Linked DNA regions of Methyloferula stellata AR4. The protein of the gene in region 1 binds, or shares a complex with, the protein of each later gene. Links are inferred from orthologs where the notes say so. Each region holds a gene or a part of one and is shown on either strand. Other genes may lie near its edges.

Region 1 (15,317 bases):
TCGGCGGTGACGGCCGATATTTTAAATTGCGCCAGCCGGCCTGTAAGCCGGGTTCTGTATGGCTTGCGGCGGTACCGCAAGCGTGATGGCCATTCCTCTGGGACGGCCGTTACCGGCCGCCTCAAGCAACCAACCCGGGCGACGATCCGGAGACGGACCCAAGGCGCGTTCTCTTCCGAAAAGCCCTTATGTCGCCCCTATTCGGTTTTGCTCCCGGTGGGGCTTGCCGTGCCGCTGATGTTACCATCCGCGCGGTGCGCTCTTACCGCACCGTTTCACCCTTACCGGCGGAGAACCGCCGGCGGTTTGTTTTCTGTGGCGCTTTCCCTAGGGTCACCCCCGCCGGACGTTATCCGGCACCGTGTCTCCATGGAGCCCGGACTTTCCTCCGCTTCAAGAGAAGCGACGGCCATCCGGCCGGCTGGCATCAAGCGGCATAGGAGGGATGCACCCGCGGGTCAATCATCAAGCGTTAAGGTGATATGTCGAAAATGCCGCGAATTGACGCAAAGATGCGGCGCCACCTGATCTTGTCTTGACCTTATCGGTCGGTTTGGGCCTCTGGGGAGCTGCGGAAACAACAGGGTTCTTCCATGCGAAAAGTGCTGGCTTCAATAGGGGTTTTCACCGCCGCGCTGGCTGTGGCCGCATGCGGCTATACGCCGGAGCAACGCGCGGTCAGTGGTGCTGCCATCGGCGCGGGGACAGGCGCGGCGCTTGGCGCCGCGACCGGCGGCGGCGTCGGTGCCGTTCTCGCCGGCTCGGCACTGGGTGCCGCGACCGGCGGAATCATCGGCGCCAATACGCGGCCAGCTCCTCCCCCTCCGCCCCCGCCGGGTTATTATCCGCCGCCTCCTCCGCCCGGGCCGGCCTGCGCGCGTTGGGGCTATGATCCGGCCGGCAATCCTTTCTGCGTGCGCTATTACGGCTATTGATGAGTTTTTCCGCGAATAGTCTGCTTGTCGGCGATGTCCGCCCGTCGCCGAACCATGGGGACCGCAAAAGCGGCCGGGTCGATGCCGTCATTTTGCATTACACGGGCATGGCTTCGGGCGAGGCCGCGCTGCAATGGCTCTGCGATCCGGCATCCCAGGTTTCCGCGCATTATGTGATCGCGGAAGACGGGCAGGTGATTCAGCTTGTGCCGGAATTGCGGCGGGCCTGGCACGCCGGCCAATCGATCTGGGCCGGCGAACGCGACATGAATTCGGCCTCGATCGGAATCGAGATCGTCAATCTCGGCCATGACGGCGGCGCGCCCGCATTTCCGCAAGCGCAGATCGAGGCGGTGATTGCACTCTGCAAGGACGTCGCGGCGCGCCATCAGATTCCGGCGGCGCGCATTCTCGCCCATTCGGACGTCGCACCCGACCGCAAGGCCGATCCCGGCGAATATTTTCCATGGGATTTGCTCGCCGCGAGCGGCGTCGGCCATTATGTCAAGCCACATCCGATCGAAGAGGGCCCCCGCCTTGAGCGCGGCATGCATGGGGTCGAAGTCGAGAAGCTGCAGGCGCTGCTCTCCATGTATGGCTACGGCCTGCGCGTTTCCAATCTTTATGGGCCCAAAACCGAAAATGTCGTGCGGGCCTTCCAGCGCCATTTCCGGCCGGCGCTTGTCGATGGTATTGCCGATCAATCGACGATCGAAACGCTGCGCGCGCTTCTCGCGAGTCTGCCGCGATAAAGCGTTTTCGAGCGAAGTCGGTACCGGTGGGTGTGAAGAAAACGCGTCAAACAAAATCATGGAGCCTCGCTTCTGATCTATCAGAAGCGAAATGGCTTTATGTATGATCTGAAAAGTTGAAGGCTTTTTGGAACGGCCATGCGCGAAATCAAAGTATCATTCCAAAAAATCCCCGACCTTTTAAACGAGATCGTGCGTTGAAGCGGGTGCCGCGATGACGCATGACTTTGGTTTGATTGGAGGGGCTTATGGCAATGTCTTGCTTGCAGCGGGTTGGCGTGATTGCGTTTCTTATGGCGTTGCCCGCGGCGGCGGCGGCGGCGCGCGCCGATACGCAGGAGCTCGAGCAGAGAGGCGCCTATCTCGTCCAGATCACCGGCTGTGCCGGCTGCCATTCGCCGAGGGACTCGGAGGGCGAGATCATCGCGGACAAACGCTTGACCGGCGGTGACCGCGCGCTGCCAGTGACCGATATCGGCCGATTCTATCCGCCGAATATCACACCCGACGAGGAGACGGGTATCGGCGATTGGAGTGCCGAGGATATTGTCAAGGCCTTGAAGAGCGGCGAGACCCCTCTGGGCCGCGTCCTGTTGCCCGCCATGCCATGGCGGACGCAATTTAAAGACCTGACCCAAGACGACGCCTTGGCGATTGCGACCTATCTCAAATCGCTCCCGCCGGTCCGCCATCGAACCCCGGCGCCGCTGGCGCCGTTGAAGGGGTCGGCTCCCCAGCCTTAAAAATTATTCCGCCGCCTTCACGACATGCTCGGACGGCGTGAAGAGCCCGGTGGTGCCCGCCGGGTGCATGTCGAGATAGCGCTTGTGGAACCGCACGAGGCTGGTGCGATGGCCGATCGAAACCACGGTCGTATTGGGTAAGCGCTCGGCGATGATCTCATAGACCTTGGCTTCCATGGTTTCTTCCATGGCGGCTGTCGCTTCGTCCAGAAACAGCCAATCCGGCTTTGCGAGTAAGGCGCGGGCGAGAGAGACGCGCTGCTGTTCGCCGCCCGACAGGCATTGCGACCACCGATCCTCGTCGTGGATTCTGTCGATGAAGTGATCGAGCTGAGCCGCGGTCAGAACCTCGCGGATGGCCTCGTCGTGAAAATCATCCGGTTGCGATGGATAAGTGACCGCCGCCTTAAGGCTGCCGTTTGGAATATAGGGTTTTTGCGGCAGGAGCATCACGCGGACATTGGCAGGCAGGGTGATCGTACCCTCGCCGAAGGGCCAGATGCCAGAGATTGCGCGAAACAGTGTGGATTTGCCGGAGCCGGACGGCCCGGTAAGAAGCACGGGTTCGTTCGCGGCAAATTGCAGATCGCTGCTTTGAACGATCACGCGACCGTCCGGCAGCTCCAAAGTGAAAGCGGCTAAATCGAGATTTTTTTCCTCGCTCGAAGCCTCGGGAACCTTGCGCAGGCCCGTGCCATAGGCATGGGCGCGTTCGAGCGCGGCATCGAAGGAGGTCAGACGATCGAGGACCGATTTGAATTCCGCGAGCGACACATAATAGGTCACGAAGAATGTCAGCGCGTCGTTGACGCTTCCAAAGGCGCGCGCCGTCTGCGTCATGATGCCGAGGGTGATCTTGCCGGCGAAATAGAATGGCGCCGCCACGATATAGGGAATGAACGGGCTGAGCTGGCCGTAGGAAGCCGTAAAAGAGATCAGTCGTTTGCGGCAGCCGATGATGTCGAAATAATTTCGGACGATGAACGAAAAGGATTTCAACAGGGATTTTTGTTCGGCATTTTCGCCGGAAAGAAGCGCAACCTGCTCGGCATATTCGCGCAGCCGTGCGAGCTGAAAGCGGAAATCGGCTTCATAGCGCTGCCGCACGAAGGATAGGGCGACGAGAGGCCGTCCGATCAGATGCGTGAACAAAGTGCCGACGCCCGCATAGATCAAGGCGACCCAGAAGAGAAAACCAGGGACCGCGATGGCCGTGTAGGGAAGCGTGAAATTTGCCGACAGATCCCACAAAAGAATGGCGAAGGAGACGAGCGATGTCAGTTTGGCGATCAAAAGGATCGCAAAGGAATAGATGCCGGAGCCGACCTGTCCGCCATCGATGAAGCGCGCTATATCCTCGGAGATACGTTGATCTGGATTATCGGCGCCGGCGCCCGTGAGTGACATGCGGTAATGCGTATGTCCCGCGAGCCAGCGGGTGACATAATAATCCGTAAGCCAGCGCCGCCAGCGGATGACGAGGGTCGATTGGACGACCAGTTCGACGACGGCCGATGCGATGTAACAAAAAGCCCAGGGGCAAAAAACCGTGAAGAGCTGATACCAGAAAGTTGCTTCGTCCTTGTTCTGGATCGCATTGAACCAATCGCGTGAGAAAAACGACAGGCGCACGTCGATACCGACCTGCGCCTGGTTGATCAGCACCAGAAGAACGACCATGCTGGTCGCTATATGCCGCTCGCGTCCCGTGAAAGACGGCAGAGGCCAGATGCGCGCCGGGTTTTTCTCATCCGTGTTGAAATAGCGGTCGGCTATTTTCGTCATCGCGCGGACGACCGGGATGAAGGACAGCAGATAAACCAGGATCGCAAAAATGGCGACGGTCACCGGCATGCTTTCCGGCGGCAGGTAATCCTCATATCCTTGCGGCCAGAGGTCCAACTTCGCGAGGAGAAAGGCGCTCCCGAAAACGATCGTCTCGGTTGCGAAAATCGCCGCGAAGATTTTCAAAAAACTCGAAATCGCATGGGCGCGATAGGTCGTGACGGCGCAAATGAAGCCGACGGCGGCCATGAAGGTGACCAGCGGTTCGCCGGTCTTTTGGGCGATGATCGCGGCGGCGACGGAAAAAAGAGCGACGGCGAGGGCGAGGAATTTCATAAAGACCCGATCACTGCATTTAAACGGAAGCGGCAGTTCGATTGCGGAGCGCGTTTATATCCCCAAGCCATCGCGTCCCAAGCAATCGCCCAGGTCATCCTGTCCCGAGAAAATCTATCCAAGGGACAGCCGAGCTTCGGTGGCCGCTTCATCTTGGCCGGTTTTGGCGATTTCGAGCTGACCAACCGCACGGAAAATGCGTCACATTCAAGGCTTGCAGGGTCAAGCGCTGATTTCTTAAAAATACGCAAGTTTAGGTGCAAAATGGGCAAGCCTAAGCTCTGGAATGGCTCAAACGGGGCAGGAGCCGCCGCTCGCCACCTTGCGTGAGCATCGGATTATCCGATCAAATCGAGCCTGCCCGACGTGCTCATTCAAAACCGGATCCCGGCAACAGCGGGGATCAGTACCGGTCCCCAGTTTTGGGTCCTATGTCCAAATCTTTATTCCGCGTCGGCTTCCGCCTCTTGCGGCAGGGCTGTCCCATTGATGCTCGCGGTTAAAACCGGAGAAGGTTTGAACGTCAGCACGCGTCTCGGCGTGATCGGCACTTCAACGCCTGTGCGTGGATTGCGCCCGATTCGCTCGCGTTTGCTACGGACCGCGAAAAGACCGAATGAACGGAGTTTGACGCTTTCGCCGCGAACCAAAGCATCTGAAATTTCTTCAAGCGCGATTTCAAAAATTTCGCGTGCCTGTGCGCGAGAGAGAACGGGACTCGAACTATAGACAGCCTCCAGAAGATCCGCGCGCGTCGTAGTTTTTCGAATCTTTGACGATTTCGACGATTGCTGCACTTTCCGCTTCTCCCCCCGGAGCCCTTTAAAAACAGGTGCGGAAGCTTAGACCGAAAATGTGCAAGGGCGGTTGCAAAAAAACCTCAGGCGCCGATTAAAATGTTGATGCCTTTGATGACAGTTTGCCTTGGTCCAAAAGATTGGCGCGAACCGGGCGCGTCAAGACAGAACAATTCTCTTCAATAAAAGTTGAAATTCATCCGGCAATGCGAGGCGCTGCTCAAGCCTACGGTTGTAGAATACCAGAGACGGCCCTTAAACGAACTCCGCGCGCAGGTGACTGCGCGCGGAGCGGTTTCTTTATCGGAAAGGCGGAGCTTTCCAGCAGACGTGGATTTAGAAGTCCATGCCGCCCATGCCGCCCATGCCGCCACCGCCCATCGGCATCGCAGGGGCATCCTTCTTCGGCGCTTCCGTGATGGTTGCTTCGGTGGTGATCAAAAGACCGGCGACCGAAGCGGCATCTTGCAGAGCCGTCCGGACGACCTTGGTCGGGTCGATGATGCCGAGTTTCACCATGTCCCCATATTCCCCGGTCTGCGCGTCATAACCAAAGGAATAAGACGGGTTCTCAATGAGCTTGCCGACGACCACGGCGCCATCGCCGCCGGAATTGTCGACGATCTGTCGGGCCGGGGTCTGGATCGCCTTGCGGACGATGTCGATACCGGTCTTTTGATCGGGATTGGCAACCTTGAGGTTATCGAGCGCCTTGATGGCGCGCAGAAGCGCGACGCCACCGCCGGGAGACACACCTTCTTCGACCGCCGCGCGCGTCGCATTGAGAGCGTCGTCCACGCGATCCTTCTTTTCCTTCACTTCGACTTCGGTCGCGCCGCCGACGCGAATGACCGCGACGCCGCCCGCGAGCTTGGCGAGACGTTCCTGCGCCTTTTCGCGATCGTAATCGGAGGTGGTCTCGGCGATCAGGTTCTTGATCTGGCCGATACGGGCCTCGATCTCAGCCTTGGCGCCGGCGCCGTCGATGATCGTCGTATTCTCCTTGTCGATGCGAATCCGCTTGGCGCGGCCGAGCATCTGCAGGGTCACGTTTTCGAGCTTGATGCCGAGATCCTCGGAGATCAGCTGACCAGCCGTCAGGATGGCGATGTCTTCGAGCATGGCCTTGCGGCGATCGCCGAAGCCCGGCGCCTTGACGGCCGCGACCTTGAGGCCACCGCGCAGCTTGTTGACGACGAGGGTCGCGAGTGCTTCGCCTTCGACGTCCTCGGCGATGATCACGAGCGGCTTGCCGGTTTGAACGACGGCTTCGAGCACAGGCAGCATGGCCTGGAGCGACGAAAGCTTCTTCTCATGCACGAGGATGTAGGGCTCCTCGAGTTCCGCCACCATCTTGTCGGGATTGGTGATGAAGTAGGGCGAGAGATAGCCGCGGTCGAACTGCATGCCCTCGACGACATCGAGCTCGGTGTCGAGGCTCTTCGCCTCTTCGACCGTGATCACGCCCTCGTTGCCGACCTTTTGCATGGCGGTCGAGATCATCGTGCCGACAGATACGTCGCCATTGGCTGAAATCGTGCCGACTTGGGCGATCTCGTCGTTCGACGTGACCTTCTTGGAATTGGCCTTGAGATCGGCGACGACGGCTTCGACCGCGAGGTCAACACCGCGCTTCAGATCCATCGGGTTGAGGCCGGCGGCCACTGCCTTGGCACCTTCGCGGACGATGGAGGCGGCGAGGATCGTCGCCGTGGTCGTGCCGTCACCGGCAACGTCGTTCTGCTTGGAAGCGACTTCACGGACAAGCTGGGCGCCGAGGTTCTCGAACTTGTCGGCAAGTTCGATTTCCTTGGCGACAGTCACGCCGTCCTTGGTGATGCGCGGTGCACCATATGACTTCTCGATGACTACGTTACGGCCCTTGGGACCGAGGGTCACACGCACCGCATTGGCGAGAATGTCCACGCCGCGCAACATGCGATCACGCGCATCGGACGAAAAACGTACGTCTTTGGCTGCCATTTTTTCAAACTCCTGAAAAGGTTTCTAGTGTCGGTCGGAGAGAAGGCTCGCCTTAGGCGATGACACCCATGATGTCGCTCTCCTTCATGATGAGGAGGTCTTGGCCGTCGATCTTGACTTCGGTGCCGGACCATTTGCCGAACAGCACCTTGTCGCCGGCCTTGACATCGAGGGGAGTGATTTTGCCGGTCTCATCGCGGCCGCCAGGACCAACGGCGATGATTTCGCCTTCCTGGGGTTTCTCTTTCGCGTTGTCGGGAATGATGATCCCGCCCTTGGTCTTTTCCTGACCTTCAAGACGCTTGACGACCACACGGTCATGCAGGGGACGAAAATTCATGGTCTGCTTCCTCTAAAATGATGATGGGTCCCTGCTCTCGAAGGGGACACCTCGCGAAGCTTCGGCCGGTCCAACCCAGGCCTCGTTAGCACTCGGTAACATAGAGTGCTAACAAGGCGCGAAATAAGCCATCGCGCCCCAAATTGTCAAGGAAGAAGTTATTTTTGAGCATTAATCGCTTATATATGAAGCATAATGTTTAATTTTAAAGCAAAATAGAAAGCTGGCAGCTACGGCAAGGCCGCAGACCGGGAAACTGTCCTATGGAGCTTGAAATTGTGAGGAGGCCTACCTCCCGCAAGGGCGGGGCGCGAAAATTTCGCCCCGGCCATGCGATCGGATTTCGAGACATTCTGCCTATTGCATTGAGAGCGCGACGAAGCGCACCTCGCCTTGCGTATTGGCGATGAGGAACAGCGCCGATTTCTTGCCGCCCTCCTTCAGGGCTTTGATCTTGGCCGATACCTCGGACGGGTCCTTCACGGGGATCTGATTGATTTCCAGGATCACCTCGCCGGGCTGAATATTTTTCTCGGCGGCCGGCGACTCCGGATCGACATCGGTGACGACGACGCCTGTGGCCACGCTCTCGCCGATGGAGAATTTTTGCCGCGCGGCGCTGCTGAGGCTCGAAAACTCCATGCCGAAAGCTTTTTCGACCGGCGTCGGAGGCAAGGCCTTGCTGGTTTCAGGGGCCTTCGTTTCGAGCGAGGCAAGCTTCTCATTGTCTTCGAGGCGGCCGAGTTTGACGGTTTTGGTCAGTTCTTTGCCCTGGCGCATGACGACGACGGCAACGTCCTTGCCGACCGGCGCGGAGGCGACGACCTTCGGCAGGTCGCGCGATTCCTTGATGTCGGTCCCGTCGAATTTGACGATGACGTCGCCGGCCTGGATGCCTGCCGCCTTCGCAGGGCCCTTGTCGTCGGTGCCGGCGACAAGCGCGCCGTGAACCGGGCCGAGGTTGAGGCTTTCCGCGATGCTCTCATCGACGTTTTGAATGCGGACACCGAGCCAGCCGCGCCGCGTCTCGCCAAATTTCTGCAATTGGTCGATGACCGGCATGACGGTCGCGGCAGGCGTGGCGAAACCAATGCCGATCGAGCCGCCCGAAGGAGACAGGATCGCCGTATTGATGCCGATCACCTCGCCGTCCATGTTGAACAGAGGCCCGCCGGAATTGCCTTTATTGATCGCCGCGTCGGTCTGAATGTAATTGTCGTAGGGACCCGATTCGATATTGCGGTGATGCGCCGAGATGATGCCGGCCGTCACCGTGCCGCCGAGGCCGAATGGATTGCCGACCGCCAGCACCCAATCGCCGACGCGCATTTTCTCGCTGTCGCCAAATTTGACGGATTTCAGCGGCTTTTCGGGTTTCACGCGAAGGACCGCGACATCGACCTTGGAATCCTTGCCGATGATTTGTGCCTTCAGCTTTTGGCCGTCGGTGAAGATGACGGTGATATCATTGGCGTCGGCGATGACGTGATTATTGGTGATGATGATCCCGGAGGGATCGATCACGAAGCCTGAGCCAAGCGAATTCGACTTGCGCTCGCGCGGACGCGGCAATGGCGTATCATTATTGCCGCCGCTGCCGCCGCCTTGCTGACGGCGGCGGAAGAATTCTTCGAAGAGATCGTCAAAAGGCGTACCCGGTTCGAGCTGCGGCGCGGCCGAGGCATGTTTGTCTTCCATCGTCTGCGTCGCCGAAATATTCACGACCGCATCGCTGACTTGATCGGAGAGATCGGCGAGAGAATCGGGTCCTTTGGCAAAGGCGGGCGCGACAAGAGCGGCCGGCGAGGCAATAAGCGACAGACCGAGCGCGCAGGCGAAGGCCAAGTTCGCGCGGCGCAGTCGGCCAGCCAAGGCATGTTTTGATGGCGTGACGACCCGCAGCTCTGAAAAGGCAAACAAACCCATGAAGTGATCTCCTGCGACCGGACGCGCGGCATGGCTTAAGAAGCGCGCCAATCGAACGATAAATTAGGGCGGAAAATCGGCGGCGTCGCGCTTTTTGCCAGGCTCGCCGAAAGCTCCGTTTCCCTTATCTTTCATATAGCCATAGCCCGGCAAATTGCCGCTCGCACCTCAAAATTGCAGGGCAAGAATTTGCCCGAGTAAGTTAACGTGCGGCGGACGGCGCGCCCGCGGCGGGTTCGGGATGAGACGTTCCAAAGAAGCGGAAGAAATCCGACTTCGGGCTCAAAATCATGCGCGTGTCCGAGGCTTTGAGCCCATTCTCATAGGCCTGCATCGACCGGTAGAAGGCAAAGAAATCCGGATCTTTGCCATAAGCGTCGGCAAAGATCTTGTTGCGCGTCGCGTCGCCTTCGCCGCGGACCTGATCGGCTTGCTTTTGCGCATCGCCGCGCAGAACCACCACGTCGCGATCCGCCTTCGCGCGAATCTTCTGTGCCTGTTCGGAGCCCTGCGCCCGATATTCGGCAGCCTCGCGGGCGCGCTCGGTCTGCATGCGCCTGAACACCTGTTCCGAGATCTGGCGAGGCAGGTCGGCGCGCCTGATGCGGACATCCGTGGCGACGACGCCGAGACGGCCGGCCTCCTGGTTCACCTGGTCGCGGATCTTCAGCATGAGCGCGGAGCGGTTGTCGCGCACGATCTGCGTCAGGTCGGCTTCGCCGAGCACGCGGCGCACCGCCGAATTGAGCACGAAGCCCAATTGGTTCCTCGCCCGCTCGATCGTGCCGACGGTTTGGTAGAACTTCAAGGGATCGACGATCTTGTAGCGCAGGAACGCATCGACTTCGATGCGCGTATTATCGGAGGCGAGCACCTCCTGCTTCGGCGCTTCGAGATCGAGAATGCGATTGTCGATCGGAATATAGTCCTCGATGAACGGAATCTTGAAATGCAGCCCCGGCTGTGTGATCAGCCCGCGTCCGGCGACAGGTTCGCCGAAACGCAGCAGCAGACCTTGATCCGTCTGCTGAACCTGAAAGGTCGAGGCCGCGGCTACGACCAGGATAACAACGAGCGCGATCAGCGCGACAAAGCCATAGGCGCCTCTCATTTGCGGCTCCCATCGCTGGCGCGCGGTGCCAGTTGCGGCAGCGGCAGATAAGGCACGACGCCGTTTCCGTTCCCGGCGGCCTCGTCGACGATCACTTTGTCGGCACCGCCCAACACACGCTCCATGGTTTCGAGATAGATGCGCTCGCGAGTGACTTCGGGCGCGTTTTTATATTGATCGTAGATCTGGGTGAAACGCGCCGCCTGACCTTGCGCTTCGGCGACGGTCTGCAGGCGGTAGCCTTCGGCCTCTTGAATGATGGCGGCCGCCTTGCCGCGCGCTTCCGGCACGACGCTATTGGCATAGGCTTCGGCTTCGTTGCGCAAGCGGTCCTGATCCTGCTGCGCCGCGGTCACGTCGCGGAAGGCGGCAATGACCTGCTCGGGCGGATCGACCGATTGCAATTGCACCTGAAGGATGAGCACGCCGGCTTTATAGTCGTTCAAGACTTTCTGCATGAGATCCTGCACGGCAGGTTCGATCACCTTGCGTTCGGCGGTCAGGATCTTTTGAATCTGGCTGCGGCCGATCACTTCGCGCATCGCGCTTTCCGCGACGGCTTTCACGGTTTCTTCCTGATTGGCGACGTTGAAGGCGTAATCTTCCGGATGAACCGGATCGATCTGCCAGATCACCACGAATTTGACGTCGGCGATATTTTCATCGGCCGTCAGCATCAGGCTTTCTTCCGGCAGATCGATGGGCGGCTGCCCGTTCGGACGGAAGATGAAGCCGATATTGGTGGCCTTGCGGTTGGTCACCGGAAGCTTCAGCACCGAGCCCACCGGATAGGGCCAATTGTAATTGAGGCCGGGCGTGGTCCTGCCAGTATAGCCACCGAAGACTTTGTTGAGGCCGACCTCGTTCGGGCCGACCGTGTAAAAGCCGGTTAGAAGCCAGATGAGAAGGCCGATCAGCACCAGGGCGATGATGCCGCGCGAACTCACGCCGCCGCCGGGCATCCATTGCCGCAGTCTTTGCTGGACCCGGCTCAGCATTTCCTCGAGGTCTGGCGGCGTCGATCCGCTGGGTCCTTGTCCCCACGGGCCGGGATTGCCGGGTTTCCAGCTTCCGCCGCCATTGCCGTTACTGGTCCAAGGCATAAAAGACCTTTCAAAAGTTCAGCCGGGGTGCCGATCGTCCGATATCACGCGGTTTATCGGCCGGTAGTCTTATAGAACAAGTTCCAGCAAATGTAGGTGTCTTTTGCAAAATCGCTTGGCGGTTTTGTCTATGGTGAAGATATCGCTTGGGAGTATCCCAAGCGATTTTCCATTAACCGGCCAATCTCATTTATAGAATTTCCGCATATAAATGCCGTAGGCGTTCGAGACATCATCGCCGACGATAATCGACAAACGAAAATGTCGCATCGTCCTTCGCGTCTTTTGGCGGGCGCACGCGGCTTTCTTCCCCCCATTGCGACCAATTGATGGCAGGAAAAAACGTATCGCCTTCCGGCGCGAGATCGACGAAAGTGATCTTCATCCTATCCACGTCGTCGATCATGGCCGAATAAAGTTCGGCTCCGCCGGCGAGAATAATCTCTTGCGCCTGCATGGCGCTGGCGCGTTCCGCGGCGCAGGCGAGCGCATCCTCGATCGAATAGACGATATGCACGCCCTCGGCGGTGAAATCGCGGTCGCGCGTGACGACGATGGTTTCGCGCCCCGGCAAGGGTCTTCCGATTGATTGGAAGTTCTTGCGTCCCATGATCATCGGCTTTCCCATCGTCAGCGCGCGAAATCGCTTGAGGTCGCTGGTCAAATGCCAGGGGAGGCTATTGTCCCTGCCGATGACGCCATTTTCGGCGATGGCGGCGATGAGGATCAGCGGCGGATTCATATGCGGACAGGATCAGCCTTGCCGGCTGCAAGCGCCGCGAGGCTGGAAAGCGCGCCGCCCTCGCAGCGGCAATTGGTCCATTCGTCCATCAGCACCGCACCCATAGCCTTGTAGAAGGCAATCGATGGCGTATTCCAATCGAGCACAGACCATTCGAGCCTTGCAAGATTTTCTCTGACGCAACGCGCCGCGAGGCCGGCGAGAAGCGCCTTGCCGGTGCCGCGCCCGCGAAAGGCTGGACGCACATAGAGGTCTTCGAGCCAAATGCCGTGGCGGCCGCGAAAGGTCGAGAACGTATAGAACCAGACGGCGAGGCCGATAGGCTCGCCATCCTGCTCTGCCATGTCGCAGAAAACCCGCGGCGCAGTGCCAAAAAGCGCCTGCGCCAGCGTTTCGGCTGTGGCATCGACCGCAGCGCTGAGCTTTTCATAGGCTGCGAGTTCGGTGACAAGCGCGAAGATCTGAGCCGCATCGGCGGGCACCGCGGAGCGAATGTGAAAAGGCACTCTGTTTTCGTTATGTCCCATAAACCTCTATCCGGCGCCTTGCGTAAGCGCTAAAAGCCTATCCGGCGTCGATTCCAGGCGCTAAAAAGCGATTTATGACACTATATCAGGCGTCGTGGAGAGCGACACTTAGCTCCTTTCTCGAATTCGCGTTTTGCCAGCGTTTCTAAGATCACGCGAATTCGAGAGTGGAGCAGGCGGCCATTTCTGGGACCTGATATAAGATGCGAAACAGACTTCAAAGGAAAACCGTATGCCTGAGCCACTAACGCTTCTCGCAGATTCTTTCATTGGACGGCATTTGGAGGTCACGCTTGAAAAGCGGGATGGTGACACGGCCTGGATGCGCCTGCAAATCTGGAACAGCAGCCTTGATTTTCGCCGGGATGATCCAACCAAGGACGATGTGATTAATCTTTACGACGTCCGTTTCGATAAGGCGAGACGGCTTCTCTTCAGAGGCAAGATGAATGGCTCATATCCCCTGATCACCATCGGCTTGAATCCGGCGGTTCCAGCCGAGGATAAGAAAGCCTTCATCCGCGTTGTCGTTGTGGATTCGTTTGGATATCTGGCGGATGCATCGGTCGATTACACGCTGGAAAATGACAATTACGCGGCGCTGTTCAAATTCCTGCTTGACTGCGATTTTCCCGATATCGAGGCCAGTGTCATCAGAAACGAGAAAGCCGTTGTCAAGGCCGGTTTCTCCGGCGCGATGTCGGGCGCCGACAAAAGGTAATCCAGGGACAATTGCTTAGATAATGGCATGGATCTTCGGCATGGATTCGTCATCGCTCCTCTCCTCGCAATGACGGTTCGACGATCGAGTCCTGACTCTAGAGTGGTGTCCGATCCATGAGCTACGTGAATCAAATATTGCAGCCCGGCGAAAAAGTGCTCGTCGTCGGCCGGATTCATTGGATCATCTATATGCCGGGGATCCTGTGGCTCATTTGTGCCGCGGCGGCCTTTGGCCTCTCTGTCCATTTCAAATATACGCATTATCAATGGCCAGCCCTCGCGCTGGCCTTTGTGTTTCTTATCCTCGGTCTGGCCGGAGTTCTGCGCGCCTGGTGGAAGAGCTTCACGACCGAGATCGCGGTCACGACTACGCGGGTCGTCCATAAGAGGGGTTTCATCAATCGTTATACGAACGAAATGAACATGGACAAGGTCGAGTCGGTCATCGTCGACCAATCGATTCTTGGTCGCCTTCTTGATTACGGCACGATTGCGATCCTCGGCACGGGGCAGGGCTTTGAGAAGCTCAAGTTCATCTCGCATGCGATCGAGCTGCGCAATGCGATCACGTCGCGATAGATCCTTCATCATCGATGTAGGTGAGGCGACAAGCGCGGCGCAAATCTAAACCGCCACTTCCGCCTTGATCGCCGGATGCGGATCGTAATCCTCGATCACGATATCCTCAAAGCGGAAATCGAAGATCGATTTCACCTCTGGATTGAGCTTGAGCCGCGGCAAGGCGCGCGGCGTGCGGGAGAGTTGCTCGCGCGCCTGGTCGAGATGATTGAGATAAAGATGCGCGTCGCCGAACGTATGCACGAAGTCGCCGGGTGCGAGCCCCGTGACCTGCGCGACCATATGGGTCAAGAGCGCATAACTCGCGATGTTGAAGGGCACGCCTAAAAACACATCGCCCGAACGCTGATAGAGCTGGCACGACAGGCGCTTTGTGCCGGTCTTGTCTTCCGCCACATGGAATTGGAAGAGGCAATGGCAGGGCGCCAAAGCCATGTCGCCGAGGTCCGCGGGATTCCACGCCGACACGATATGGCGGCGCGAAAACGGGTTGCGCTTCAAATCCTCGATCACGTTTGAAATCTGATCGATCGTCCTGCCGTCCGGTGCGCGCCACGAGCGCCATTGCTGGCCGTAGACAGGGCCGAGATTGCCGTTTTCATCGGCCCATTCGTCCCAGATGCCGACACCGTTCTCCTTGAGATAGGCGATATTCGTGTCACCTTTCAAAAACCAGAGCAGCTCGTGCACGATCGATTTCAGATGCAGCTTTTTCGTCGTGACGAGCGGAAAGCCTTTGCTGAGATCGAAGCGCATCTGATGGCCGAAAAGCGACAGAGTGCCGGTGCCGGTTCTGTCGGCCTTTTCTTGGCCTTCGTCGAGGATTTTGGCGAGCAGATCGAGATAGGCGCGCATGTCCGCTCTACCCTATGTCGAAGAGCGCGAGGCCAAAAGCGATCGCGTTGTAAAATGCGTGAAAGCTGATGGATGCCTTG
Region 2 (15,443 bases), 240 kb from region 1 along the record:
GGCCGGATTTTGGCGCTTGCCGCTGGCCTCAGTCTTTCCGAATGGCTGCGGGGCCATGCCTTCAGCGGCTTTCCCTGGAACGCGTTCGGCATGGCGCTCGGCGGCAATCTCGTCACGGCGCAATTTGCCTCCGTGGTCGGCCTCTATGGATTGACCGTTCTTACGATCGCGATTTGCGCGGCGCCCGCCACTTTGATCGACCGGCACATTCGGGCAGCCTTTTCGACGCGATGGTTCGTTCGCACGCCCGTCGGCCTCGCGCTTCTTGTTTTTATGGGCCTCGCGATTTTCGGCGCGATCAGGCTTGCGCCTGGAACGACGCCGCTGGTCAAGGGCATTTCCTTGCGGATCATGCAGCCCAATCTGGCGCAGGATGCCAAATTCCGGCCTGAGAACGGGCCGGCGATCCTGGCGCATTATCTGTCCCTCTCCGATCGCTCAACCGGACCGGCACATACCGGGCTCGCCGATGTCTCGGTCCTGATCTGGCCGGAGTCGGCCTTTCCATTCATCTTGTCGCGTACGCCGCAGGCCTTGGCGCAAATCGCCGCCGTGCTGTCGCCAAATAGCGTCCTCGTGACGGGCGCGGCCCGCGAAGAGGATCTGCCGGCCGACAAGGACAATCCGAAGCCGCACACCGTCTTCTTCAACGCTGTGCAGGTCGTCGACAAGAGCGGCGTGATTTTAGAAAGCTACGACAAGGTTCATCTTGTCCCCTTCGGCGAATATCTGCCGTTTTCGACCTTCCTGAACAAGCTGGGATTGCGCCAGTTCGTGCATATGCCGGGCGGCTTCGAAGCGGGCAGTAAACACGTGATTTTGAATGTCCCCGGCCTGCCGCCGGTTGTGCCGCTGATTTGCTATGAAGCCATTTTCCCCGGCGATGTGATGCCGTCTGTGCCTGGCGAACGGCCGGGCCTGCTTCTCAATCTCACCAATGACGGGTGGTTCGGCAATACGGCCGGCCCTTATCAGCATTTCGCCCAGGCGCGATTGCGGACGATCGAAGAAGGTCTGCCGTTGGTGCGCGCGGCGAATTCAGGGATATCTGCGATCGTCGACCCCTACGGACGCGTATTGTCTGAACTCTCTCTCGGTAGAGAAGGACTATTGGACGGTGGCCTTCCGCAGAGACTTGGGCCACCAATATTCGCTCATCTTCCATTCATCTCACCGTTTTTAGTATGGTTAATAGCAATTAGTTGCTCCTTTATCTTTCGCAGACAGGTTTGATACCAGCGCTTTCTCGCGTCTACGTTGCATTATTATAAAATACACGCTAGGTGTCATTTCACATGCGAAATCAGGGTATTGCTAAGTTTGATGAGACAGAGCCGGTTTCTGGCGAGGTGGAGGGGAGACCAGCTTTTGTGAAAAAGGCACCGAATCCGATTGATCGGCATGTCGGAAGCCGTGTCCGCATGCGCCGCATTTTGCTGGGAATGAGCCAGGAAAAGCTGGGGGAGGCGCTGGAACTGACGTTTCAGCAAGTACAAAAATACGAGAAAGGCACCAACCGCATTGGCGCGAGCCGGTTGCAGCAGATCTCGCAGATTTTGAACGTACCTCCGGCCTTTTTCTTCGATGGCGCGCCGGCGTCCGAAGGAACGGCTGCGTCCGAAGCGACGCAGGCCCAATTCGCGGAAGAAGATGAAGGCTCGACCTATATTGTCGATTTCCTTTCGACGACGGAAGGCGTGCGCCTGAACAAGGCCTTTGCCCGGATTCACAATCCGAAAGTCCGCAAAAGGATCATCGATCTCGTCACGAGTCTCGCCGACGAGGACGATGCCGAGGAGCCGGAAACCGGCAAGACGCCAGCGAAGTAAGCTTGCTCTTCACATTCATAACCAACATGTGCCTCAACCCCAGGCGCGATCCGCAGCCTACGTTACTCAGGTAGCGTTCGTTATAGCGAACGTATCCGCCAGAAAAGCTTGACGAAACGAACGAATTGTCCGAAGTTTAGCGGGTTCGAGGCGTTGGGTGTCTCCAGCCTCGGCCTCCGCTGGCGTGGTTCCGCCGCTTGGCGGATCGACCTCAATCACCTGCCTGTTGGAGCTCTCCGTGCCGCGCGAGACCTTTTTATTTACAAGTGAGTCGGTTTCTGAAGGCCATCCGGACAAGGTCTGCGACCGCATTTCCGACGAAGTGGTCGATCTCTTCTTTCGCGAAGGCGAAAAGGCCGGTGTCGATCCCTATCAGACGCGCGTTGCCTGCGAGACCTTGGCGACCACCAATTTCGTCGTGATCGCCGGCGAGGTGCGCGGCGCACCGATAAAGCCCGAGCAGATCGAAGAGACCGCGCGCCAAGCCGTCAAGGACATAGGCTACGAGCAGGAAGGCTTCCATTGGAAGCATGCCGACGTCAACATCAGGCTGCACGCCCAATCGGCCGATATTGCGCAAGGCGTCGATGCCGCCGGCAATAAGGACGAGGGCGCGGGCGACCAGGGCATCATGTTCGGCTATGCCTGCCGCGAGACGCCAGAGCTGATGCCGGCGCCGATCTATTACGCGCATAAGATTCTCGAGCTGCTCGCCACCGAACGCAAGAGCGGCAAAGGCGAGGCCGCCAAACTCGGTCCCGATGCGAAGAGCCAGGTCACGATCAAATATGAGCATGGCAAGCCGGTCGGCGCGACGCAGATCGTGCTCTCGACCCAGCACCTCGACGAGAACCTGAGCTCTCTCGACGTGCGCTCGATCGTCGAACCCTATATCCGCAAGACCTTGCCGGAAGGTTGGATCAGCGATGCAACCGTCTGGCATGTGAACCCGACCGGCAAATTCGTCATCGGCGGTCCGGACGGCGATTGCGGTCTCACCGGCCGCAAGATCATCGTCGATACCTATGGCGGTGCCGCGCCGCATGGCGGCGGCGCCTTTTCAGGCAAGGACCCGACGAAGGTCGATCGGTCCGCCGCCTATGCCGCGCGCTATCTCGCTAAAAATGTCGTCGCGGCCGGTCTCGCCGATCGCTGCACGATCCAACTCTCCTATGCGATCGGCGTCGCCGAACCGCTGTCGATCTACGTCAATCTTCACGAGACCGGCAATGTCGCCGAGGACAAGCTGGAGACGGTCTTGGGCCGGATCATGCGCCTGTCGCCGCGCGGCATCAGAGAACACCTTCAACTGAACCGGCCGATCTATGCGCGGACCTCGGCCTATGGCCATTTCGGCCGGATCCCCGATGCCGAAGGCGGCTTCTCCTGGGAGAAGACCGATCTCGTCAAGGAGCTGACGTCGGCGCTCGCCTGATTGGGTCAGGCGCTGCCGATTTGCCGCCCGCCGCGGCAAAACATAAATAGGCGCGCATGAACTCCAGTCTTCCGCCACATACGGAATTTATTCCGTCGCCGCTTCATGGGCGCCGCAAAGCCAAAAAGCTGCGGACCCATCACACCGCGCTCGTCGAAAATCTGCTGCCGCATCTGGCGCTCGATCTTTCGAAGCCCTTGGGCGATCCGGCGGCGCTTTTCCCGAACCAGCCCAAAACCTTCTGGATGGAAGTCGGCTTCGGCGGCGGCGAACATATGGCAGATGAAGCACTGCGCCATCAAGACGTGGGCTTCTTCGGCTGCGAGCCTTTCGTCAATGGCGTCGCCAAAGCCCTGGCTCTCATCGCCGAGGCGGACCTCTGCAACATCCGTCTGCATAATGGCGATGCGGGCGATGTGATCGACGCCTTGCCGGAGGCGGTGCTCTCCTGCGTCTATCTGCTTTATCCCGATCCCTGGCCGAAGCGGCGTCAGCACAAGAGACGCTTTCTATCGGATGATATGCTCACCAGATTGGCTCGCGTGATGAGCAGTGGCGCCGAATTGCGCTTTGCGACCGATATCGATCACAACGCCGGCTGGGTGCTCGCCCGGATTCTGCGGTCGCCCGATTTCGTCTGGCCTGCGCAAAGTGCTTCGGATTGGCATGCGCCTTGGGCGGATTGGGAGAGCACCCGCTACGAGACAAAGGCGCTGAGCGAAGGGCGTCGCCCCGCCTATTTCACATTCGTGAGAAGATAGGCGCCAAATGCCTTCGGAAGGCAATTAAGCGCTTAGAGATTCCTTCCACGATTCTGCAATCCAGAGTTATAGTCTTTCAGAGATCGGAGCGCCGCCGGTGCGTTTCCGCCGGCTATTTCCCTTGTGGCGGCCGGACTGTGCGGATGGGGACCAAAATGGCGGAGCTGGAAGGTGTAAGGGCGAGCGGCAATCGCTGGCTGCAATTGGTGCTCGGTGTCATCACCATGATGGCCATCTCCAGCCCGCAATATGTCTGGACCCTTTTCACCAAGCCGTTGCTGGAGGTGACCGGCGTCAGTCTGGCGACCTTGCAGATCACCATCTCTATCCTGATCGTGCTGCAGACTTGGCTGTCGCCGTTGCAGGGCGCGCTCATCGAGCGCTTCGGGCCGAAGCCGCTCGTGATGGCCGGTTGCGCTTTGTCGGGTCTGTCTTGGATTCTTTCCGCCTATGCGACGGATGTGACGATGCTCTATCTCACCTATGGTGTGCTTGGCGGCATCGGTACAGGCATCGTCTATGTCGGCGTCATCGGCCATATGGTGCGCTGGTTTCCGGACAAGCGCGGCTTTGCGACGGGCATGGCGGCGGCGGGCTATGGGTTCGGCGCGATGCTCACGACCTTCCCGATCGCGGACATGTTGAAGGCCTCCGGCTATCAGCACACGCTCATCGTTTTCGGTGCGATTCTCGGAGCTGTCGGCGTGCTCGCCGCGGCCTTTTTGCGCGAGCCTTTGGTTGGCTATACCGTTTCAACCATTGCATCGCCGCATGTGACAGACACGGATTATACGCCGACATCCATGCTGAAGACGCCGATCTTCTGGCTGCTCTTCGTCATGATGACGATGATGTCGACCGGCGGCCTCATGGTGATTTTGAACTTCGCGACGTTCAGCCGCGAGTTCGGCATTACCGACAATGTGATGGTCCTGGGCTTCGCGGCTCTGCCGCTGGCGCTGACGCTCGATCGCATCACCAACGGGGCGACGCGGCCCTTCTTCGGCTGGCTCTCGGACAGGATCGGGCGCGAAAATACCATGGCCATCGCCTTCGCGGGCGAGGCTTTGGCGATTTTTCTCATGCTCAATCTACGGCACGATCCTCTGGCCTATGTGCTCTTGTCCGGCGTCGTCTTCTTCGGCTGGGGCGAGATTTTTTCGCTCTTCCCCTCGACTTTGACCGACACGTTCGGCACGCAGCACGCGACGACCAATTATGGCTTTCTCTATATGGCGCAAGGCGTGGGCTCGGTGCTCGGCGGTCCGCTCGCAGCCTCGTTGCACGAACATACGGGCAGTTGGGTTCCGGTCTTCGGATTGGTCATCACGATGGACGTGTTGACGGCTCTGCTCGCCTTATTCGTGCTGAAGCCCTGGCGCAAGACATGGCTCGCCGGCAGCCGGCCCGCGCTGGCGACAGCCACGAAGCAGGCCTGACGTCCGATCTCAGATCGAGGCTGCGGCCTCGCGGGCTTTGTCGAGGAACTCGTCGCTCGCATAGACTTTGTCGCCATCCGGATCGTGCACGATCGCGCCGAAATTATTGACGAGCGCGGCGCAGACGGCCATGGCGGCAATATATTCGCGCACGTCGCCGCTCCATTTGACGGCGATTTCGACATCGCGCTCGGCGAGCGCGGATTTGAGATTCGCGGGCGCAGCATCTGCTGCGACATCCTGGAATTTGATATTGAACCCGGCATCCTCGCCGTCGAGCGTGCAGGGCAGATAGCCCTGGCTCTTGAAGGGCGCATAGCCGTCGTCCAGGGTCACTTTGAACTTGAGGCCGTCGATCGCCTTTTGCAGATCCTTTCGCGCCGGGACATCCTTGCGATTGAGAAAGGCGGACTGCGCGCGCGGCATGGCTTGCTCCTGATTTCGGCCGATCGGACGCGCCTCTTTATCACAAGCCTCATTCGCCTGAACAGGCGGGGCTTCGCCAAAAGCTGGATTTATTAATAAAGCCAACGGATTGGCTGGCCGGGACCGGGCTCTTGCGGGGTGATTTCATTCACCTTGTGCCGGAAAACCCGTCGCTTCGCCGCGCGGCCTTTGCTACGAAGGTTTTCATTTCGAAAAGGATGGAATGGCGGCCGCCATGTCTCTAACTGACGATCGCCTGCTTCAGGACGCCTTGGCGGCCCATCTGGCCGCGCAAGGCTATCCGCGCTGCGAGCCGCCGATCCTTCTGCCGGCCTCGGATTTTTTCGATTCCGGTGAGGAGATTCGCGGGCGGCTTTACCTCACAAGCGACGTCTCGGGCACGGATTATTGCCTGCGTCCGGAATATACGATTCCGGTCTGCCGTCATTATCTCGCCTCGCCGGAAGCCGGCCAGCCCGCGGCCTTTTCCTATTGCGGCCCCGTCTTTCGCTATCGCGCCGATGGGCCGGGCGAATTCATCCAGGCGGGACTTGAGAATTTCGGCCGCGCCGATCGCGAGGCGGCGGACGCCGAGATTCTGGCGCTCTCCTTGGAAACCATCGCCGCCGTTGCAGGCAAGGTGCTCAGCGTGCGGATCGGCGATGCGGGGCTCTTTGCGCGTCTGCTGGAAGCGCTTGATCTCTCGCCGCAATGGCGCCGCCGTATCAGCCGCGGTCATCTGCAAGGCAAGGCGCTTGAAGCCATTCTGTCCGCGCCCATGAATGGCGCGAGCACGGATCATTCCGGCGTGCTCGCGGCTTTGGAGGGGTCCGACAAGCAAGGCGCCCGCGCGCTGGTTGAAGATCTGCTATCGATCGCAGGCATAGCGACGGTCGGCGGACGCACGGCGGCTGAAATCGCCGACCGCTTTCTCGAACAGGCGGCGCTGAAATCGGGTTCGGGCTTTCCGGCCGAGAAGCGCGCGATCATCGAGCGCTTTCTCGGCATCGAGAGCGATCCCGATCATGCTTCGGCGGAACTCCGCCAATTGGCGCGCGACGCCAAGCTCGATCTGTCTGCCATCCTCGATCGGTTCGATGCGCGGCTCGGCTTCATGGCCGCGCGCGGCCTCGATATCGAGGCTCTGTCCTTCGGCACCGGCTTCGCGCGCAATCTCGATTATTATACGGGCTTCGTCTTCGAGGCGCATGACAAGGATCAGCCGAATAGCAAGCCGCTCGCGGGCGGCGGACGCTACGATTCCTTGGCCAAGACGCTCGGCGCGAAGGAGCCTATTCCTGCCGTCGGCGCCGCGATCTGGGTCGACCGCCTCAATCACGGCAAGATGGACGCTGCATCATGAGTGGGGCTCAGCCTTTCGTCCTTGCCGTACCCTCGAAGGGGCGGTTGCAGGAAAATGCCGCGGCCTTCTTCGGCCGCGCCGGGCTGACGCTCGTGCAAGGCCGCGGCGCGCGCGATTATCGCGGCACGCTCGCAGGCATCGAGGGCGTTGAAGTGGCCTTCGTCTCGGCATCCGAGATCGTGTCGCAGCTCGCGGCCGGCACCGCGCATATGGGCGTGACGGGCGAAGATCTCGTGCGCGAAACATTGCCTGATGCCGATGCGAAGCTTGTGCTTCTGACGCCGCTCGGTTTTGGCTATGCGAATGTCGTCGTCGCCGTGCCGCAGGCCTGGATCGACGTGAAGACCATGGCCGATCTCGAAGATGTCGCGGCGGCCTTTCGCGCGCGCCGTGGCGAGCGCATGCGGGTCGCGACCAAATATCTCAATCTCACGCGGCGGTTTTTCGCCGAGCGCCATGTCACCGATTACCGGATCGTCGAAAGCTTGGGAGCGACCGAAGGCGCACCTGCGGCGGGGCAGGCCGAACTCATTGTCGATATCACGACGACAGGCGCGACGCTCGCCGCCAATGCGCTGAAGATTTTGGACGATGGCGTCATGCTGCGGTCCGAAGCCAATCTCGTGGCGTCGCTGACGGCGCCATGGGACGACAAGACCAAAGAGACAGCGCGCATTCTTCTCTCGCGGATCGTCGCCGAAGAGGAAGCCCGCACGACCCGCGAAGTCTCGACGGTGCTCGCAAAGTTCGAGGCCGAGCAACAGATCGACGCGCAGGCGATATTTGCCGCCCGGATGCGCCTGCACGCGCCGGATGGGCGCCTTGTTTTGAATTGCCCCAAAGAAAAGGTGGCGGCGCTCGCCGATTGGCTCATCGGCCAAGGCGCGGACCATGTCGCTGTGACGGCGCAGGATTACGTGTTTTCCGCCGTCAATCCGCTTTACGAGAAGCTCGTCGCAAAGCTATATAAATAATTGCGACAAGTTTGCGAAATCCGCTATAAATGCCACCATGAGCATGGCCGTCTCTCTCGATGAAGGGCGGCAAAGGATTATGAGACTAGCAGTTTAGGGAAGCCGTCGATGTCATACTTCGTTTCCTGGATGAAGGACGGGCATGTTCGCAAATTCGCCTATCCGCATGTCAGCCTCGAAACGGCATTGGCACTGGCGCATGAGGTTTTGCAAACGGACGGCGGCGACGTCTGGGTGAGCGACGAAAAAGGCCAAAAAGTCGCCGACCGGGAAGCCGTTTTGGATCACGCCGAAGGCGATTATGCCGAGAGCGACGACGAAAATTAGAGGCGAGTAGCCTCTGCTTGGGCATCGGGCGGGGGACGAAAGGCTCGAAATCCGCTATAGGTTCGCCATGAGCGAAAGAGATGAGATCATCGCGACTTTACGCGCTGCCCTGCCGGACCTCCGGAAGCGTTGGCCGATCCACTCGCTCGCGCTTTTCGGCTCGATGGCGCGCGGGGACGCGACCGAGAAGAGTGATGTCGATCTTCTCGTCGAGTTCGATAAGCCGATCCCGTTTTCCATCATTTCTCGCTTGAGCAGGAACTTGAGAGATTGACGGAACGGCATGTCGATCTTGTCACGCGCCGGGCACTGAAGCCACATATGGGCAAGCGCATCCTCGAAGAAGCTTTGCCGCTTTGAGCAGCCGCAGCTATATCGACTTTCTGGACGATATTGTTGGCGCATGCCGTTCGATCATCCGATTCGTCGAAGGTATGACGATGGATGACTATTTCTCCGATGAGAAGACACGTTTCGCTGTGATGCATATGAGATCATGGGGGAAGCGGTGAAACATCTGCCAGACGATCTAAAATCCGATCATCCAGAAATTCCGTGGGCGCGAATGACCGCGGTGCGAAATTACATAGCTCACGGCTATTTCAGCGTGGACGATGTCATCCTGTTCGAGACGATCAGGCAAGAGTTACAACCTTTGCTTCCACAACTTGAAGCGATCTTGCATAAGCATAATCAAGAATGGAAAGAGTGATTTCTTTGCGCTTGGTGGGGTTCCGCGTTCAAATCATTCCCACAGCTTCCGCCGGATAGAGGATAGCGCCCGCACCGAGCGCGATGAGCTGGCGCTTCTTGATCTCGCGGTGAAAAATCTCGCTGCTTGTCACGAAGATATCGCGGCCGGCTTCGATATGGGCCAGCATCATCTGCACGTCGCATTTCGCCGCGCGCCAAGGGCTTTCCCTTGAAGGCGCCGTCTCTTCCAATTGATGCGCCTTGCGATAGTCGCGCCATGCATATTGGATGCTCGGATAGAGGATCGAATGAATTTCGTGCTCGATGTCTTCCATTTCTTCAGTCGGAAGCAGACACCATTTCGGAAAGGCTATGTCGAAATAGGCCATGGGTGGCAGGAGATCGACGCGCAGCAGGCCATGCCGTTCCAAGGTTTGGCCAAACTCGGTGAGGTCCTTGATCAAAGGCGCCGCCGGCAAGCGTGATGCCGCGATCGACAGAGCAACCAGCGCGACATCGGCTTTGTCCGCCTCATGCGCCGCCGCCAGCGCGCGGATGGCTTCGGCCTCTTTGGCCGCTCCATCCGGCAAGGCAAGATAATGCGTGTCGAGCGTAAAACTCGTCACTCCGCTGCCGCTTTTGCGTGACGCGCTGGATCGTAATTGAGGATCGGTGCGAGCCAGCGTTCCATCTCCGCGAAATCCATGCCTTTGCGCAAAGCATAATCTTCGACCTGATCGCGTTCGATCTTGGCGACGCCGAAATAGCGCGCATCCGGATGCGAGAGATAAAGCCCCGAGACCGACGAGCCCGGCCACATCGCGAAACTTTCGGTCAGCGTGACGCCGATGCGGCGTTCCGGCTCGAGCAGGCGGAACAAGGTCGCCTTTTCGGTATGGTCGGGCTGTGCCGGATAGCCTGGCGCCGGCCTGATGCCGCGATAGGGCTCGGTGATCAATTCATCGGGCGCGAGCGCCTCGTCCGGCGCATAGGCCCAGAATTCCTTGCGCACGCGCTCGTGCATGCGCTCAGCAAAAGCCTCGGCGATGCGGTCGGCGAGCGCCTTCACCATGATCGACCCATAATCGTCATTCGCCTTGGCGAAACGATCCGCGATCTTCTCTTCACGCGCACCGGCGGTGACGACGAAGCCGCCGAGATAATCCGGCTTCAGGCTTTCGACCGGCGCGATATAATCGGACATGGCAATATTCGGCCGCCCGTCGCGTTTTGATAATTGCTGACGCAAGGTATGGAAGGTCGCGAGCACCTCGCTGCGCGACTCACCCGTATAAAGCTTGATGTCGTCGCCAATTGCATTGGCAGGCCAGAAGCCGATGACGGCTTTCGGATCGAACCAATGTTCCTCGACGATCCGCGCCAGCATCGCTTGCGCATCGTCGAACAATTGCTGCGCGGCAGCGCCCTTTTCAGGATCGCTTAGGATATCGGGATAGCGTCCGCGCATTTCCCAGGTCTGGAAGAAGGGTGTCCAATCGATATAGGGAACGAGCTCGGCGACGTCATAAGTACGGAATATCCGCGTGCCCAGAAATGTTGGGTGCGGCGGCTCATAGGCGGCCCAATCGAGCTTCAACGCATTGGCCCGGGCGCGCGGCAAGGGCTGGCGGTTCTTTTCCGCCTCGTTGCGCATATGCGCCTCGGCGACATTTTCATATTCGGTCTTGATAGCCTCGATATAAGGGCCCCGCGCGGCCGGCGAGAACAGGTTCTGCACGACGCCGACGGCACGGCTCGCATCGGTCACATAGACCGTCTGGCCCTTGGTGTAATTCGGATTGATCTTGACGGCCGTATGGACGCGGCTCGTCGTCGCGCCTCCGATGAGCAGCGGCATGCTGAAGCCTTCGCGCTCCATCTCGGAGGCGACGAAACACATTTCATCGAGCGAGGGCGTGATGAGGCCGGAGAGCCCAATGGCATCGACTTTTTCCGTACGCGCCACATCGAGAATCTTCGCGCAAGGCACCATCACGCCAAGATCAATGATCTCGTAATTGTTGCAGGCCAGCACGACGCCGACGATATTCTTGCCGATGTCATGCACGTCGCCCTTGACGGTCGCCATCAGGATCTTGCCGGCATTTTTGCGCTCGGCACCGCCATTCTTGCGTTTTTCCTCTTCCATATAAGGCATCAGATAGGCAACGGCCTGTTTCATCACGCGGGCGGACTTCACCACTTGCGGCAGAAACATTTTGCCGGAGCCGAAAAGATCGCCGACGACATTCATGCCGGCCATCAGCGGGCCTTCGATCACATCGAGCGGACGCGTGGATTTGGCCCGTGCCTCTTCCGTGTCGGCGTCGATGAATTCGGTGATGCCATTGACGAGCGCATGTTCAAGCCGCTTCTCGACCGGCTCACTGCGCCAGACGAGATCCTTCTCAGCCCTCTCCGTCCCTTGGCCTTTGAAGCGCTCGGCGAGCGCCAGCAGGCGTTCCGTGCCGTCGGGGCGGCGGTTGAGGACAACATCCTCGCAGGCGTCGCGTAGCTCTGGATCTATATCTTCATAGACCGAAAGCTGGCCGGCATTGACGATGCCCATATCCATGCCGGCTGAGATGGCGTGGTAGAGAAAGACCGAATGCATGGCCTGACGGACCATCTCGTTGCCGCGAAACGAGAAGGAGAGATTGGAGACGCCGCCGGAGATGTGGACCAGGGGGAATCTTTTTCGGACTTCCCGCGTGGCTTCGATGAAATCGACGCCATAATTATTATGCTCTTCGATGCCGGTCGCGACTGCGAAAATATTCGGATCGAAGATAATGTCTTCAGGCGGAAAGCCGACTGTCTCGGTCAGAATTTTATAGGCGCGTGAGCAAATCTCGATTTTCCGCGCGCACGTATCGGCTTGGCCTTGCTCGTCGAAGGCCATCACGACGACGGCGGCGCCATAGCGGCGCACGAGCTTCGCGACTTCGACGAATTTCTCTTCGCCTTCCTTCATCGAGATCGAATTGACGATGGGCTTGCCCTGGATGCATTTAAGGCCGGATTCGATCACTTGGAATTTGGACGAATCGACCATCACCGGCACGCGCGCAATGTCCGGTTCGGCGGCGACGAGATTGAGGAAGTCGACCATGGCCTTTTCGGAATCGAGCAGGCCTTCGTCCATGTTGATGTCGATGACTTGCGCGCCGGCCACGACCTGATCGCGCGCGACATCAAGCGCCGCCGAAAAATCGCCTTCCTTGATGAGCTTGCGGAATTTGGCCGAGCCCGTGACATTCGTGCGCTCGCCGACATTGACGAAGCGGATTTCCTTCGTCAGCGCAAAAGGCTCAAGGCCCGAGAGACGCAGGAGCGGCACGATCTCCGGGATCTTGCGCGGCGCAATGCCTACGACACGCTTGGCGATCGCATGAATATGCGGCGGCGTCGTGCCGCAACAGCCGCCGACAATATTGACGAGGCCACTCTCCGCGAATTCGCCGATGAGCGAGGCCATGTACTCAGGGCTTTCATCATAGAGGCCGAATTCATTCGGCAGGCCGGCGTTCGGATAGGCGCAGACATAGGTATCGGCGATGCGCGAAATTTCGGCGAGATGCGCCCGCATCTCTCTTGCGCCGAGCGCGCAATTCAAGCCGATGGTGAAGGGCTTGGCGTGGCGCAGCGAGTTCCAGAAGGCCGTCGGCGTCTGGCCCGACAAGGTCCGGCCGGACAAATCGGTGATCGTGCCGGAGATCATGACGGGCAGTTTCTTGCCCATATCATCGAAAACCTGATCGATGCCGACCAACGCCGCTTTGGCGTTCAGCGTGTCGAAGATGGTTTCGACGATCAGAATATCGACGCCGCCTTCGATCAGCGCGCGTGCCGCTTCGGCATAGGCATCGCGCAATTCGTCGAAACTGACGGCGCGAAAGCCCGGATTATTGACGTCGGGCGAGATCGACGCGGTGCGGTTCGTCGGGCCAAGTGCACCTGCCACGAAATGACGGCGGCCGTGTCTTTCTTCCGACTCATGCGCGGCCTCGCAGGCGAGCCGTGCCGCCTCGAAATTCAATTCGGGCACAAGCCTTTCCATGCCGTAATCGGCCTGCGCGATCCGCGTCGACGAAAACGTGTTCGTCGCGATAATGTCGGCGCCCGCGTCGCAATAGGCGAGATGGATGGCGCGGATCGCATGCGGCTGGGTCAGCACCAGAAGATCGTTATTGCCGCGCAGATCGCGCGGCCAATCGGCGAAACGCTCAGCGCGGAAATCGGCCTCGGTGAATTTGTGCTGCTGGATCATCGTGCCCATGGCGCCGTCGAGCACCAGGATTTTTTCGCGCGCTGCCGCGCGCAGGGCAGCGAATGTATCGGATTCTTTCATGTCAGGCGGCTTTCTGTTCGGATTTTGGCCTGAGCCCCAAGAGATGGCAGATGGCATAGACGAGATCGGCGCGGTTCATCGTGTAGAAATGAAAATCGCGGATGCCGTGATCGACGAGATCGAGCACTTGCTCGGCGGTGACGGTCGCGGCGATGAGGCGGCGCGTCGTCACATCCTCTTCAAGGCCTTCGAAGCGATCGGCCAGCCATTGTGGAATCGAGGCTCCGGCCTTCTTCGCGAAACCGGCGGTGAGATTGAAATTCTGCACCGGCACGATGCCGGGCACGATCGGAATATGGATGCCATGCGCGCGGACCTTGTCGAGATAGCGCAAATAGACATCGTTTTCGAAAAAGAACTGGGTGATGGCGCGCGTCGCGCCCGCATCGATCTTGGCCTTCAACACATCTATATCGGCGTCGACCGATTTGCTTTCGGGATGGCGCTCCGGATAGGCGGAGACCGAAATCTCGAAATCGCCGATGCGGCGGATGCCCGCGACAAGCTCGGTCGAGGTCTTATAGCCTTGCGGATGCGGAACCCATCCGTTTCCGTCCTGGCAGTCGCCCCGCAATGCGACGATATGGCGGACGCCTATGTCCCAATAATCGCGCACAACTCTATCGACTTCGTCGCGGCTGGCTGCGACGCAGGTCAGGTGCGCGGCGGGCTTGATCGACGTTTCTTTAAGAATCCGCGCGACGGTCGCATGCGTGCGCTCGCGCGTCGAACCGCCTGCGCCATAAGTCACGGAGACGAAGCTTGGGCCAAGCGGTGCCAGGCGCTTGATCGACTCCCATAGCGTCTTCTCCATCTCATCTGTCTTCGGGGGGAAGAATTCGAAGGAGACGCAAATATCGGGGCAATGCGTGCGGCTCGCGCGCGGCGGCACGGCTGGCAGAGGTTCAAGCATGGTCAGGCAACCTCCTGCGCCATCAAGGGCGGCGCATCCGAGATGAAGCGGCGGTCATGGCCGAGCCACAAGGACACGGTGAGCTTATGGCCTTCGTGCGTATCCGGCACGAGATCGCGTTCGACGAGCACATCGAGGCCGGCGTCGCTCATCATGCCGGTGATCTCCTCATGCGCGAAGCCAAGGCGGCGATGCGCATGGGCCTCGCGCAAAGTCTCTTCATTGTGAGGCGCGAAATCGACGATGACGAGCCGGCCTCCTGGCCGTAAGGCTCGCGTGGCCTCGCGGATCGCGCGCGACGGATCGTCGAGATAATGCAAGACTTGATGCAGGATCACGAGATCGTAGGAATTGCGTTCGACCGGCAGGGCATAGAGATCGCCCTGGCGCAATTGCGTATTGCGCAGCCCGCTGCGCTCGATTCTGGCTCGCGCGAGTGAAAGCATTTGCGGCGATTGATCTATGCCGACCGCGCGGGTTGCGAGCGGCGCGAGCAGTTCCAGCATGCGGCCGGTGCCGGTCCCGAGATCGAGCAGCGAATCGACGGGCGCTGCGCCAATGGTTTCGCGAATGGCGGCCTCGACATGCTCCTCGGCGACATGCATGGCGCGAAGCCGATCCCAATTGCCCGCCTGCGCCGCGAAATAACGCGCCGCCTGTTCGGCCCGCGCATGACGCACCTCCTGCAGGCGCGCGCGGTCAGCCGTCAAAACCGGATCGTCGCCTTTGAAACGGGCGAGGATGTCGCGAACGAGCGAGGCACCCGCACCGCCATGCGGAACGTGAAAAAAGGCCCAGGCACCTTCGCGATGACGCTCGACGAGCCCCGCTTCGACCAGAAGCTTCAAATGGCGGGAGACACGCGGCTGCGACTGACCCAGAATGGTGACGAGTTCGGACACCGTCAGTTCGACTTCGGAGAGAAGCGCGAC

What was found.
Region 2: the proteins of groL (region 1) and metK are in contact, whole or in part, in a cryo-EM structure (PDB 8P4O), measured with the Escherichia coli proteins. The link is inferred for Methyloferula stellata AR4 from one-to-one orthologs.

What each region holds. Positions count from the first base shown.
Region 1 is NZ_ARWA01000001.1:3,753,004-3,768,320, reverse strand. Bases 5,009-7,869 are described here. They hold groL (chaperonin GroEL), read right to left. Parts: upstream 7,332-7,869; coding sequence 5,685-7,331; downstream 5,009-5,684. Other genes in these bases: groES (co-chaperone GroES), read right to left, coding at 7,384-7,671; A3OQ_RS0118595 (integration host factor subunit alpha), read right to left, coding at 5,009-5,348. In the rest of the region: A3OQ_RS0118615 (hypothetical protein), read left to right, coding at 594-935; A3OQ_RS0118610 (peptidoglycan recognition protein family protein), read left to right, coding at 935-1,687; A3OQ_RS23005 (c-type cytochrome), read left to right, coding at 1,936-2,430; A3OQ_RS0118600 (ABC transporter ATP-binding protein/permease), read right to left, coding at 2,434-4,551; more of A3OQ_RS0118595, read right to left, coding at 4,995-5,008; A3OQ_RS0118580 (Do family serine endopeptidase), read right to left, coding at 8,029-9,597; protease modulator HflC, read right to left, coding at 9,800-10,708; FtsH protease activity modulator HflK, read right to left, coding at 10,705-11,811; A3OQ_RS0118560 (dihydrofolate reductase), read right to left, coding at 12,044-12,553; A3OQ_RS0118555 (GNAT family N-acetyltransferase), read right to left, coding at 12,550-13,080; A3OQ_RS0118550 (hypothetical protein), read left to right, coding at 13,313-13,801; A3OQ_RS0118545 (PH domain-containing protein), read left to right, coding at 13,918-14,382; A3OQ_RS0118540 (thymidylate synthase), read right to left, coding at 14,428-15,237; A3OQ_RS23770 (CPBP family intramembrane glutamic endopeptidase), read right to left, coding at 15,245-15,317.
Region 2 is NZ_ARWA01000001.1:3,990,313-4,005,755, reverse strand. Bases 1,152-4,138 are described here. They hold metK (methionine adenosyltransferase), read left to right. Parts: upstream 1,152-2,013; coding sequence 2,014-3,264; downstream 3,265-4,138. Other genes in these bases: trmB (tRNA (guanine(46)-N(7))-methyltransferase TrmB), read left to right, coding at 3,321-4,025; A3OQ_RS0119885 (helix-turn-helix domain-containing protein), read left to right, coding at 1,371-1,829; lnt (apolipoprotein N-acyltransferase), read left to right, coding at 1,152-1,233. In the rest of the region: more of lnt, read left to right, coding at 1-1,151; oxlT (oxalate/formate MFS antiporter), read left to right, coding at 4,181-5,464; A3OQ_RS0119865 (hypothetical protein), read right to left, coding at 5,474-5,890; A3OQ_RS0119855 (ATP phosphoribosyltransferase regulatory subunit), read left to right, coding at 6,126-7,253; hisG (ATP phosphoribosyltransferase), read left to right, coding at 7,250-8,227; A3OQ_RS0119845 (hypothetical protein), read left to right, coding at 8,336-8,554; A3OQ_RS25380 (nucleotidyltransferase family protein), read left to right, coding at 8,622-8,828; A3OQ_RS23125 (HepT-like ribonuclease domain-containing protein), read left to right, coding at 9,051-9,266; A3OQ_RS0119830 (hypothetical protein), read right to left, coding at 9,295-9,873; metH (methionine synthase), read right to left, coding at 9,870-13,598; metF (methylenetetrahydrofolate reductase [NAD(P)H]), read right to left, coding at 13,600-14,511; A3OQ_RS0119815 (ArsR/SmtB family transcription factor), read right to left, coding at 14,514-15,443. UniProt on the Escherichia coli protein: Catalyzes the formation of S-adenosylmethionine (AdoMet) from methionine and ATP.